Regions from separate parts of the Thauera sp. WH-2 genome, predicted to be linked through region 2. Evidence: predicted binding sites of a transcription regulator. Region 2 holds the regulator's gene; each other region holds the start of a gene.
The links. The regulator sigma-54, encoded in region 2, starts transcription at its own class of promoters, with help from an activator protein. The targets are predictions, from matches to a motif close to TGGCACGCTTNCTGCTNA.
Positions count from the first base shown of each region.

Region 1 (3,159 bases), on a different contig from region 2:
CATTGACCGAACCGCCCGTCTGCCCGACCGGAGACCCGATCATGTCCCAGGACGACAGCCCGACCCCGCCGCTGCAGCACACCGCCCACCCCGGCGAACTCGTCGGCGTGAGCGAGGACGTGTGGCTGGAGGTCATCGACAAGATGGACGAGGTGTACTCCGACCTGCTGCAGTACGAGGTCGCGCTCGAGCAGAAGAACGCCAAGCTCGAAGAGTCACAGCAGTTCATCTTCTCGGTGCTCACCTCAATGTCCGACATCATGCTGGTGTGCGACCGCAACGGCGTGATCCAGGACGCGAACCGCTCGCTCGAGGCCTTCTGCGGGCGCAGCATCGACGACCTGCGCGGCACGCCGATGATGGAACTGTTCGCGGATCCGCAAGCCGCCGCCGAGGCGCGCCGACGCCTGCTCGAACAAGGTCCCAGGGAAGTGCATGACTGCGAGCTGCCGCTGCGCGCGCGTGACGGCAGCGCCGTGCCGGTGTCGCTGAACTGTACGCCGCGCTTCAGCGCCGTCGGCAAGTCGCTCGGCATGGTCATCACCGGGCGGCCGGTTGGGGAGCTGCGTCGTGCCTACGAGGCGCTGCATCAGGCGCATGAAGATCTCAAGCGCACCCAGCAGCAGTTGCTCCATGCCGAGAAGATGGCCTCGCTCGGACGCCTGGTTGCAGGCGTCGCGCACGAACTCAACAACCCGATCAGCTTCGTCCTCGGCAACGTGCATGCGCTACGCCGCTACGCCGAGCGCCTCTCCGAATATATCGGCCACATTCACGGCGGCGCCGGTGCCAAGGAGATCGACGAGGCGCGACGTACGCTGCGCATCGACCGCATCCTCGCCGACCTGCCCTCGCTGATCGAGGGCACCCTCGAAGGCGCCGAGCGCACGCGGGCGATCGTCGACGGTCTGAAACGCTTCTCCGTGATGGACCGCGGCGAGGCCGAAGACTTCGATCTGGTCGCGGTCATCGAGCGCGCAGTGCGCTGGGTGTGCAAGGCCGCACGCGAGAGCTTCCGCGTCGAACTCGCGTTACCGCGGTCCATACCGCTGCACGGATCGTCCGGGCGCATCCAGCAGGTCGTCACCAACCTGATCGAGAACGCCTGGGCCGCCGCCACCCAGGGCGACGGCCCGCCCACCCTTCGCATCGGCGCCACGCTCCGCGAGGGCGAGGTGGAACTGCGCTTTCACGACAACGGGCCGGGTATCCCCGAGGCGGTGATCGGCCGCATCTTCGACCCCTTCTTCACCACCAAGCCGGTAGGCAAGGGCACCGGGCTCGGGCTGTCGATCAGCTATGGCATCGTCGAGCGCCATGGCGGGCAACTGCTGGCCGAAAACGCCCCGCAGGGCGGCGCAGTCCTGGTGCTGACACTGCCCCTGGCTGGAACGCAGGACAAGGGCACACCTGGTCAATCGGCTGCCGGTGACGCCCAGTAACCGGAAAGCATTCGACCATCTCTTGAACACTGCAGGCACTGCAGCCTGCGGATTCCAGGTCCGACGCAGACCTGGCACGCATCTTGATAGCAGTCATGCGTCCTCGCTGACTCAGCCTTGTTCTTCGACCGCACGCCGCAAAGGAATCACACTCATGCACGCCACCTGTCGCAACTTCGTCCGGCCGCTGACCCTCCTGGCCCTCCTCTCGGCTACCGCACCGGTATTCGCCCACCCTGGCCACGACGCTGCCAGCCTCGCAAGCGGCCTCTCCCACCCGATCGGCGGTCTGGACCACCTGCTCGCAATGCTGGCCGTCGGCCTGTTCGCCGCCCGCCAGCAGAAGCGCGCACGCTGGATGCTCCCTGCCAGCTTCGTGCTGGCGATGCTCGCCGGCGCAACCCTCTCGGCCCTCGCCATCGAATTGCCTGCAGTGGAAGCCGGCATCGCCGCCTCGGTGCTGGTCCTCGGCCTGCTGATCGCCTTCCTGGCCCGCCTGCCGCTCCCCGCCGCGCTTCCGCTGGTCACCGGCTTCGCGCTTTTCCACGGCCATGCACACCACGCCGAAATGGGCGATGGCTCGGTGCTCGCGTACACCCTTGGCTTCGCCCTCGCCACCGCCGCCCTTCACCTGATCGGCTTTGCGCTCGCCCGACTCGTTCCGGACAGCGCGCTCGGCCGCACGGTGCTGCGCATCAGCGGCGGCGCCATCGCCGGCACCGGCGCCCTGCTGTTGGGCGCCTGAGACCGCCTTCGGGCGCCCAAAACCGGGAGCAGGGCCTCTCTCTCACCCCCTCGGCCAACCGGTCTTGCGCTCACCCGCCACCCGCTTCCACGGGTGGCGGGTTTCTTTTATGTCTGCACGCAGCCGTGGCGCAGTGGTTGCCCGATCACGGCTTCACGGGGAGAATCGCGCCTTTGCGTGCCGCGCCGCAGCGTAAAGTCGGTTCACGGGCGCACGCCCATGCGGGTGCAGGCGCTCTTTCCCAGTCCTTTCCGAGTCGGATCATGAACAAATTCTCTTCCCTGCTGATGCTCTCCCTCACCGCCGGCGCCCTGCTGACCGGTTGCGGCAACAACGACAGCGCCCCCGCCGCGCAGTCCGCCGCCCCCGCGCCGACCGCCCCCACGAAGATCGTCATCGGCCTCGACGACAACTTCCCGCCGATGGGTTTCCGCAACGAGAAGAACGAACTCGTCGGCTTCGACATCGACCTCGCCAAGGAAGCCGCCAAGCGCCTCGGTATCGAAGTCGAGTTCAAGCCGATCGACTGGAGCGCCAAGGAGGCGGAGCTGAATGGCAAGCGCGTCGACGCGCTGTGGAACGGCCTCACCATCACCGAAGAACGCCGGAAGAACATCGGCTTCACCACCGCCTACATGGAAAACCACCAGATCATCGTGGTGCCCGCCAACTCGGCGGTGAAGACCAAGGCCGACCTCGCCGACAAGACCATCGGCATCCAGGACGGCAGCAGCGCGATCGACGCGGTGCAGAAGGACCCGATCGCGGCTTCCTTCAAGGAGCTGAAGAAGTTCGGCGACAACGTCACCGCGCTGATGGACCTGACCACCGGCCGCCTGGACGCCGTGGTGCTGGACGAGGTCGTGGGCCGCTACTACACCGCCAAGAAGCCCGGCGACTACGTGGTGCTCGACGACCACTTCGGCACCGAGGAGTACGGCGTCGGCACGCGCAAGGACGACACCGAGTTGC
Region 1 covers NZ_JBLWFG010000005.1:95,043-98,201, reverse strand. The annotation lists gene ACNKW1_RS10110 (nickel-dependent hydrogenase large subunit) at 1-6, shown strand, start outside; gene ACNKW1_RS10105 (sensor histidine kinase) at 42-1,442, shown strand; gene ACNKW1_RS10100 (HupE/UreJ family protein) at 1,597-2,187, shown strand; gene ACNKW1_RS10095 (amino acid ABC transporter substrate-binding protein) at 2,451-3,159, shown strand, end outside.
Region 1: the regulator sigma-54 is predicted to act here: its motif matches at 1,515-1,532, upstream of ACNKW1_RS10100 (HupE/UreJ family protein).

Region 2 (3,159 bases):
TGACCCATCTGCCGATCCACGCCCGCGCACGCCTGGGCCTTTCCTACCTCCCGCAGGAGATGAGCGTCTTCCGCAAGCTCACCGTGGCCGAGAACATCCAGGCGGTGCTCGAGCTGCAGGGGCTGGACAAGCGCAAGGTCGGCGAGCGGCTCGAAGAGCTGCTGATCGAACTCGGCATCCACCACCTGCGCGACAGCACCGCGATCTCGCTGTCGGGCGGCGAGCGCCGCCGCTGCGAGATCGCCCGGGCGCTGGCCACCGATCCGCGCCTGATCCTGCTCGACGAACCCTTCGCCGGCGTGGACCCGATCGCGGTCATCGACATCCAGAAGATCATCCGCTTCCTGAAGGAGCGCGGCATCGGCGTGCTGATCACCGACCACAACGTACGCGAGACGCTCGGTATCTGCGATCGCGCCTACATCATCAGCGAAGGCCGTGTGCTCGCCAGTGGCGCACCGACCGAGATCATCGAGAACGAGCAGGTGCGCCAGGTCTACCTTGGCGAGCACTTCCGGCTCTGACTGCGCGCCCCTGCTCACGCCATGAAGCCCAGCCTCCAGCTCAAGCTCTCGCAGCACCTCACACTGACGCCGCAACTGCAGCAGTCGATCAAGCTGCTGCAGCTATCGACGATCGAGCTGAATCAGGAGATCGAGCGCTTCCTGCTGGAAAACCCGATGCTCGAGCGCGAGGAGGGCGAAGGCGAGTTCCTGCCCGCCGCCGCAAGCACGCCCAGCGAACAATCCCACCAGGAAGCACCGCAGGGCGAAGGCCCCGCCGAATCCGGCAGCGAGGCTCTGCAGCACGAAGGCGGAGAGGGCAGCAGCGAGGATGAGAGCATCGACTGGTCCAGCGTGGGCACCGGGGCCTCCAGCCGCAGCGAGGACGATGAGGACATCGATTATCAAGAGTTTCAGGCCGCCGGCATCTCGCTGCGCGACCACCTCGATCAGCAGATCGCCCTGTCGCCGCTGTCGGATCACGACCGCGCGCTGGTGCGATTCATCGTCGAGGCGCTGGACGATGACGGCTATCTGCACCAGCCGCTTGAGGAACTACTCGAACTGCTGCCGCCCGAATCGGGCATCGAACTCGAAGACCTGAGCATTGCCCTGCACCATGTGCAGAACCTCGAACCAGCGGGCATCGGCGCGCGCTCGCCGCAGGAATGTCTCGCGCTGCAGTTGCGCACACTGCCAGAGTGCGCGACGCGAGCACTCGCCCTCGAGGTCGCCACCAAGCACCTGGAACTGCTCGCCGAACGCAACTTCGCCAAACTGAAGAAGCTCACTGGCTCGGACGACGAAGCGCTGCGCGCGGCGCACGCACTGATCTGCAGCCTCGACCCGCACCCCGGCTCGCGCTATTCCACCAGCGAGACACGCTATGTGCTGCCCGACGTGGTCGTACGCAAGGTGCGCGGGCGCTGGTCGGTCAGTCTCAACCAGGACGCCATGCCGCGCCTGCGCATCAACCGCCTGTACGCCAGCCTGCTGCAGCAGAACCGCGGCCAGGGCGGCGGACTGGGCGGCCAGTTGCAGGAGGCACGCTGGCTGATCCGCAACGTGCAGCAACGCTTCGACACCATCCTCCGCGTTTCCCAGGCCATCGTTGACCAGCAGCGGCAGTTCTTCGATCATGGCCCTGTGGCCATGCGCCCGCTCACGCTGCGGGAGATCGCCGACCAGCTTGAACTGCACGAGTCGACCATTTCGCGCGTGACCACGCAAAAGTACATGGCGACACCGCGCGGCGTGTTCGAGCTCAAGTATTTCTTCGGCAGTCATGTCGCCACCGACACCGGTGGGGCGGCCTCTTCCACGGCGATTCGCGCGCTGATTCGCCAGTTGGTGGAAGCCGAAGACAGCAAGAAACCGCTGTCCGACGCCAAGATTGCCGAGATTCTAGGCCAGCAGGGTATCGTGGTCGCACGGCGCACCATCGCCAAGTATCGCGAATCCCTCAATATCCCGCCGGTCAGCATGCGCAAATCCATCTGACAACCACAGGAGTCACCATGAATCTCAACATCACCGGGCATCATGTCGAAGTTACCCCGGCCATCCGCGACTACGTCACCTCCAAGCTCGATCGCGTCATCCGCCACTTCGACAACGTCACCAGCGTTGCGGTAATCCTCTCCGTCGAGAAGCTCAAGCAGAAGGCCGAAGTGACCCTGCACGTGCGCGGCAAGGACATCTTCGTTGAAAGCGACGATGCCGACCTGTACGCCGCCATCGACTCGATGACCGACAAGCTCGACCGCCAGGTGCAGAAATACAAGCAGAAGATGGCCGAGCACAACCACGAGTCGCTGAAGCACCAGACCCCCGAGGACTGAGCCTTTCGTTACAGCCCCATGACCGGGGCGCGGTTGTGGTTATAATGCGCGCGTTTTGACGACGCCTGCGGCGCCCGCCCCGGAACGACAGTCGCCCCGGCGACCTGGAAGACCGGGGCGTCGTGTTTGCACACCTGCGAATGAGCCTGATATCCCAACTCCTGCCACTTCCCAATGTGGTGGTCGACCTCGACGCCAGCAGCAAGAAGCGCGTCTTCGAGCAGGCCGGCCTGCTTTTCGAGAACAACCAGGGCATCGGTCGCAGCACCGTTTTCGACAGCCTGTTCACCCGCGAACGCCTGGGCTCCACCGGCCTCGGGCAGGGCATCGCGATCCCGCACGGCCGCATCAAGGGCCTCAAGGATGCAGCGGGCGCCTTCCTGCGCCTGGCCACGCCAGTCCAGTTCGATGCGCCGGACGGCCGCCCGGTCAGCATGCTGTTCGTACTGCTCGTGCCCGAACAGGCCAACGAGACACACCTGCAGTTGCTCTCCGAACTTGCGCAGATGTTCAGCGATCGCGCATTCCGCGAAGCGCTGCTGAATGCGCCGGATGCGGCACACATCCACCAGATGTTCATGAACTGGGGCGCCCATGCGGCAGACCAGCCTGACCCGGCTGTATGAGACCCATCGCGACAGTCTCAGCCTGATCCACGTCAGCGGGCCGCTCGAGGCCCGCCTCAGCGTGGGCGAAGAGCGCATCTGGCCGGCTGATCTGGTCGGCCACCTCAATCTGATCCACCCCACCCGACTGCAGGTGCTCGGCAGCGCCGAACTGGCCTGGGCGCAACGCCACTCCAACGAGAAGGTCGC
Region 2 covers NZ_JBLWFG010000003.1:12,046-15,204, forward strand. The annotation lists gene lptB (LPS export ABC transporter ATP-binding protein) at 1-524, shown strand, start outside; gene ACNKW1_RS06605 (RNA polymerase factor sigma-54) at 546-2,003, shown strand; gene hpf (ribosome hibernation-promoting factor, HPF/YfiA family) at 2,021-2,344, shown strand; gene ptsN (PTS IIA-like nitrogen regulatory protein PtsN) at 2,485-2,970, shown strand; gene hprK (HPr(Ser) kinase/phosphatase) at 2,939-3,159, shown strand, end outside.

Region 3 (3,159 bases), on a different contig from region 2:
CGCGGCACCGACGCTGCCGATTCCGGATGCTGGCGAGCGCGCGCAATGGCTCGCCGAGATGTCACGCCGGCTGGCGAAGCGCATCCCGGACGAGGCCTACCGCACGGAACTCCTCACCAGCATCCACTACGAGGCCACCCGTGCCGGGCTGGACCCGCAGATGGTGCTCGGCCTGATCCAGGTCGAGAGCGCCTTCCGGAAATACGCGATCTCGTCGGCAGGTGCACGCGGCTACATGCAGGTAATGCCATTCTGGATCAAGGTCATCGGCCGCGAGGACGACAACCTCTTTCACATGCGCACCAACCTGCGTTACGGCTGCACCATCCTGCGCCACTACCTCGACATCGAGAAGGGTGACCTCTTCCGCGCCCTCGGCCGCTACAACGGCAGCCTGGGCAAACCGCAGTACCCCAACCTCGTGCGCACCGCCTGGGAAAAGCACTGGACCTGGACGCCCCAGCAACTCGCCGCGGCGGTCCGCCCCCCGCCCAACGAGGCCACCCGATCTCGCTGAGTGTCGCCTCAGCCCGCCACGGCGGCGAGTGGGCGCGGCTCGGCAGGTTTGCCTTCGATCGCGCGCAACCCCTCCTTGGCGACGGCGCTCAGCGCCTGCACATCGCCCGACAACTCCCCGCCTTCCTCGATCAGGATCTTGCCGTAGCGGATCTTGCCGCTCACGCGCCCGGTGGCGTGAATCAGCAGTTGCTTGCGCGCCGTGAGCTCGCCCTCAAAGTGGCCGTGGATCTCGGCAATGTCGATGCCGACCGTACCCTTGTAGGCGCCCTTCTCCGCGATGCGCAGCACACGGCTGTCCATCGTGGCCTCGACCCGACCTTCCACCACCAGCGTGTCGCAATCCAGGATCTCGGCGCCCTTGAGCTTTACCTCCGGGCCAACGATCAGGCGGCTCTCCCCCGTGCCCTCTGCGGCAGGCGCACCCGCCTTTTCCTCCAACCGCTCGCCGACGTCGTCGCGCCCGGCCGTGGTGCCTGTTTGCGGGCTGGTGCGGGCGGTCTCCGGCGTGGCCGCGGAAGACTGGCGCTCACCGAAAGCCGTCGCTGAACTGGCAGCGGTGCCGCTCCCCACCGGGCGCCCGTTGCTGCGGCTGGAGGCGGTTTCGCTGCTTTTGTGGAACAGATTGGGCTTGTTGAACATGATTTCTCCTTGAGTCGGGGCTGCAGCCCTGGCGCTACAGACCATACCCTTCTAGCAAACACCATGCCTGCGCAGAAATCGGCATTGTGCTCAGATACTTGGCAACCGCAGTCCGGCGCGGGACGGAGCCTCATCCAGGCTGCAGGGGAAGAACTGTCGGGCGATGGCGACAGTTTTTCTGCGTGGACACGCAAGCCGCTGAAGCGCCGGCGCTTGCACATGTCGCCCGCAGGCGACACCCGCACGGCGCTTACGTTGGCTTGCATTTGCACGCTCTGCCCGGGGCGTTTCCTGGCCTAGACTCGCGCGGGTCGGCTGCTCCTGCGCCACTCGATCGTCATGAATCGAACGAAGCGTGGAGTGGGCGCGCGTTCAAGCAAACCCCACCGTTTTCCGCAGAGCAGCTTCCATGCCACGCCTGTCCTTCCGCGCCATCCTGTTGCTTGGCTTCCTGCTGGTGGCCGGCATCCTGAGCACCATCACGGTGAGTGGGTGGCTGAGCATCGAAGCCCTGGCCCACCGGATCCATGATGAAAACCACACCGCACTGACGCTGAGCGCCGCTACCGCAAGACTGTCCGAGCGCAGCGTCGATCTCGAGCGTGCGGCGCGCCAGTTCATCGTGCTCGGTGACCACGCGCTCGTCGAGCGCTTCCAGGTAGCGCTCGACGACGCCCAGATCACGATCGCCACCCTCGAATCCAGCGCGGGAAGCCCTTCCGGGCCCCTCGCTGCCTGGCGTGAGGCTGCGATGCGCATCCACCGCACCATCCTCGCCGGACAGGGCGGCGCCCCCATGCCACTCCTCGACGAGGACTTCACCGCCCTGTCCGTACAGGCCACAGCGCTGGACCGGCAGCTGCGCGCACATCTCGCGCAGCGCAACCAGTCGCTGTTGCAGGCCCTGGACGCGGCCCGCGACAGCGTGATCCTCCAGATTGCCATCGCGCTCACCGTCTCCGCCCTGCTCGCCGCGGCGAGCGCCTGGTGGTTGCTGCGCCCCCTCGTGCGTATCGAGCAGGCGATCGGTGCGCTCGGCGAGAACCGGCTCAGTGAGCCGATCCGCATCGCCGGCCCGGCCGACCTGCGCCAGCTCGGCGAACGCCTCGACTGGCTGCGCCTGCGCCTCGCCGAACTGGAAGCGAACCGCAACCGGGTGCTGCGCCACGTCTCGCACGAGCTTAAAACCCCGCTGGCCTCGCTACGCGAAGGCATCGCCTTGCTCTCCGACGGCGTGCTCGGCGAGCTCGACGCGCGCCAGCGCGAGGTCGCGAGCATTCTGGAACACAGTACGCAGGCGCTGCAGTCACGCATCGAGCAGCTCCTGCAATACAACGCGAGCCAGTTCGATGCGCGCAGGCTGGATCTGCGTGACACCGCCCTGCTGCCGCTGCTGCGTGAGGTCGGCGCCGAACAGCGCCTGCTTGCCGAGAGCCGGGAGGTCAGCATCCATGTCCGTGGCGACGCCCCGGCCGTGCGCGCCGATGCCGGCAAGCTGCGCATCGCCTTCGCCAACCTGCTGACCAACGCCATCGCCTTCAGCCCGATGGGCGGGCGCATCGAACTGCTCGCCGGCAGCGACGGCGAACAGGTCGTCGTCGACTGTCTGGACGAAGGACCGGGCATCGACCCCGACGAACTCGAACGCGTATTCGAACCCTTCTATCAGGGACGCCACAATCCCCCCGCCCCGGTCCAGGGCAACGGGATCGGCCTGGCCATCGTGCGTGAATTCGTCACGGCCCACCAGGGCAGGGTACGTGCTCTCCCGAGCGCCTGCGGGGCGCATTTCCGAATCGAGCTGCCATATGCCTGAACAGCACCGTGCCCACCTCACCGGCCACCACCTCACCGGCCACCGCCGCCCCGCCACGCTCCTGCTCCGGGCCACGGCGATGGCCTGCATCTCCCTGGCCGGCTGCACCGGCCTCCACGATCGCACGACATCCCCCGGGGCAATCGTCACCGCGCCCGCCGACGCCAGCGCACATGAAGCCGCCC
Region 3 covers NZ_JBLWFG010000002.1:207,934-211,092, forward strand. The annotation lists gene ACNKW1_RS05190 (lytic transglycosylase domain-containing protein) at 1-517, shown strand, start outside; gene ACNKW1_RS05195 (bactofilin family protein) at 526-1,158, opposite strand; gene ACNKW1_RS05200 (ATP-binding protein) at 1,568-2,974, shown strand; gene ACNKW1_RS05205 (hypothetical protein) at 2,967-3,159, shown strand, end outside.
Region 3: the regulator sigma-54 is predicted to act here: its motif matches at 1,210-1,227, upstream of ACNKW1_RS05195 (bactofilin family protein).

Region 4 (3,159 bases), on a different contig from region 2:
CGAGGATCTGCTCGACCAGCCCGGTGCAGGAGCCACAGGACGATGCCGCCTTGGTGTGCTTCTTCACCTCGTCGAGGGAGAACAGGCCCTTCTCCTTGATCGCCTTAACGATGGTTCCCTTGCACACGCCGTTGCAGCCGCACACCTCGGCGCTGTCGGGCATGGTGGCGGCGCGGTTCTCGCCCTTGTGGCCGGCGTCGCCCAAGCGGTTCTGGCCGAACATGAGCTGGCCGCGCAGCTCATGAACGCTCTGGCGGTCCTTCATGAGCTGGAAGTACCAGGAACCGTCGGCGGTGTCGCCGTACAGCACCGAGCCGACGATGCGGTCGTCCTTGAGCACCACCCGCTTGTACACGCCGCCCAGCTTGTCGTGCAGCACGATGTCCTCGGTGCCCGGGCCGCCACTGAAGTCGCCCGCCGAGAACACGTCGATGCCAGTCACTTTGAGCTTGGTGGAGGTCACCGAGCCGAGGTAGCGCCCAATGCCATGGTTGGCGAGGTGGTTGGCGCACACCTTGCCCTGCTCGAACAGCGGCGCCACCAGGCCGTAGGCGACGCCACGGTGCGCCACGCACTCACCGACCGCGTAGATGCGCGGATCGGTGACGGTCTGCAGGGTGTCGGAGACGTGGATGCCACGCACCCGCCCGCTGCCGCAGTACAGGCCGGCCGACTCGGCGAGCGCGTAGTTGGGCCGGATGCCTGCAGCGACCACCACCAGGTCGGCGGCGATCTCCATGCCGTCCTTGAAGCGCACCGAACCCACGCGCCCGGCACCCCCGGCACCCTCCTCGCCGCCGGTGTCGCCATGGGCGCTGCGCGCCGGCAGCAGCGCCTCGGTCTGGCGTGCGAGCAGGAACTTCATGCCCTTGGCTTCGAGCGAGGCCTGCAGCATGTCGGCTGCCACCTTGTCGAGTTGGCGCTCCATGATCCAGTCACCGATGTGCACCACGGTCACGTCCATGCCACGCAGCATCAGCCCATTGGCGGCCTCCAGGCCGAGCAGGCCGGCACCGATGACGACCGCGTGGCGGTACTTGCCGGCGGCCTCGATCATCGCCTCGGTATCGGCGATGTCGCGATAACCGAGCACGCCAGGCAGATCGTTGCCGGGGATGGGCGGGATGAAGGGCGTTGAGCCGGTAGCGAGCAGCAGCCGATCGTAGTCGGCCTCGGTGACGCTGCCGTCCTTGGCTTCGGCGACCACCCTGCGCCTCACCCGGTCGATCTTCGTCACCGTGCTGCCCGCATGCAGCTTGATGCCGTTGTCGCGGTACCAGTCGAGATCGTTGAGCATGATCTCGGGCAGGGTCATCTCGCCTGCCAGCACCGGCGAGAGCAGGATGCGGTTGTAGTTGCCGTGCGGCTCGGCACCAAACACGGTGATGTCGTAGAGGTCGGGCGCGAGCTTGATCAGCTCTTCGATCGTGCGCACGCCGGCCATACCGTTGCCGACAAGGACGAGTTTCATCTTCTTCATGGTGCTTCTCCGCGACAAGGCCAGTACGTTCGAAACGGAAACGGCGCCCACTCCGCCCAGCCCTTTGGGCCGTAGCGGAATGGACGCCGTTGTCCTGAAGCTGGAAAGTTCTGGGCAGCGCTCGCTGCCGGGTGCCCGACCGCCTTTGGCCGGTTGCTGAACACTTCAAAGCATCAAACATGCCAAGCCGGGCAGGCCGCAGCACAGGCCCGGAATCCGGGGCATAGATCCGGTTTCTGCGCTGCAGCTCGCACGAACGTCCGGCCTCGCAACGTCTTCGACCGCACTGCTGCAGTGCAGCAGTCAAGCCCCGATGCACGCCGATGGTGCAATCCGCACCAGCAGCTCAGGCGCGCATGGCTCACGCCCCGCAACGCAATGCCGCGGCTGGAGCCCAGCCATCGCAACGCAGCAGGCTGTCCTCAGCTCCGCCCCGGCAGAAATGCCTCCATCGCGAGCGCGGCCTCGGCAACCTCGACGATGCGGCGCCCCTGGTTCATCGCCGTCTGCCGCAGCAGGCGGTAGGCCTCATCCTCGGCGAGCCCCTGGTGGCGCATCAGCACCCCCTTCGCGCGCTCGACGAGCTTGCGCTCCTCCAGGCTCGCACGTACGGCAGCGAGTTCGTCACTCATCGCCTGCAGCCGGCGCGACTGCGCATGCAGTACATCGACGATCGAAGCGGCCAGACGGCGCCCCATCGGATCGGGCACCGCGGGCCTGCCCGCCCCGCCCTCCAGCCCACCATCCAGCCCGCCGAACTCACCGGCGCATCCTTCCTCCGCCCCTTCTTCACCCATGCGCACGCCGGGCGTGGCCCCTGCGGCGTCCAGTCCCACCAGTCCGTCCAGTGCAGATGCGAGCCGCTGCGGGTCATCCGGATCTGCCTGCAGGGCCTCGCTGCGCCGCAGGCATTCCGTCCTCAGTGCCACACCAAGCAGCACTTCGACCTCCCGCACGCGGTCGAGGCGCAGCGAGCAGCAGGCAAACCAGTCCTGGGCCCGCTCGGGCACGCCCGCAGCATCCTGCCCATCTGCAAGCAGCTTGCGGCGCAGGCGCTCCAGTTCGACGAGCGGCATCGCCTGCTGCACGCCCCGCCAGGCCGTCCGCACATCCTCCGGAGAAAAGGCCTCGAAGCGCTGGAAGCACGCCTCCTGGCCCTCGATCAGGTACAGCAGCGGCGGGCCATCCACTGCCGGATCGGCCTTCGCAGCAAACACTGCAGTGCCCAGCGCACGCTCCTGGCCAGCGAGTTCCTTGCCCTGCATGAGGTTGAACAGCGCCACGAGCAGCCGTGAAATCGCGGGATCAGCTGCCACGTCCGCCGCCTCGAACACCAGCGCCAGCAGGGCGGCGATGGTCCGCCTGAAGTGCGCTGTCGCCTCGGCGACTGAGCAGCGCTGGCGCACGATCGCCTCGCGCAGATCGGGGAGCATGTCGACGCGGTGCAGCGCAAGGGCGATACGGGTAAACAGCCGAGCGCCGCCGGCCACAGCGAAACCTGGCACGGCGTCACGGATCTCCGGCCGCCCCAGCCAGGCGCGCACGGCCGCCTCCGCGCTGCGGCTTGCCTCGGCATGCTCTTTCCGCTCCGGACCGAAGCGCACGCCCGCGGAAGCCAGAAAAAGGTTCGAGGCGCCGCGCTCGCCTTGCAGGCGGTGCACGAGTTCGCCCACGAGCTG
Region 4 covers NZ_JBLWFG010000004.1:89,711-92,869, forward strand. The annotation lists gene nirB (nitrite reductase large subunit NirB) at 1-1,480, opposite strand, end outside; gene ACNKW1_RS08575 (nitrate- and nitrite sensing domain-containing protein) at 1,903-3,159, opposite strand, start outside.
Region 4: the regulator sigma-54 is predicted to act here: its motif matches at 1,648-1,665, upstream of nirB (nitrite reductase large subunit NirB).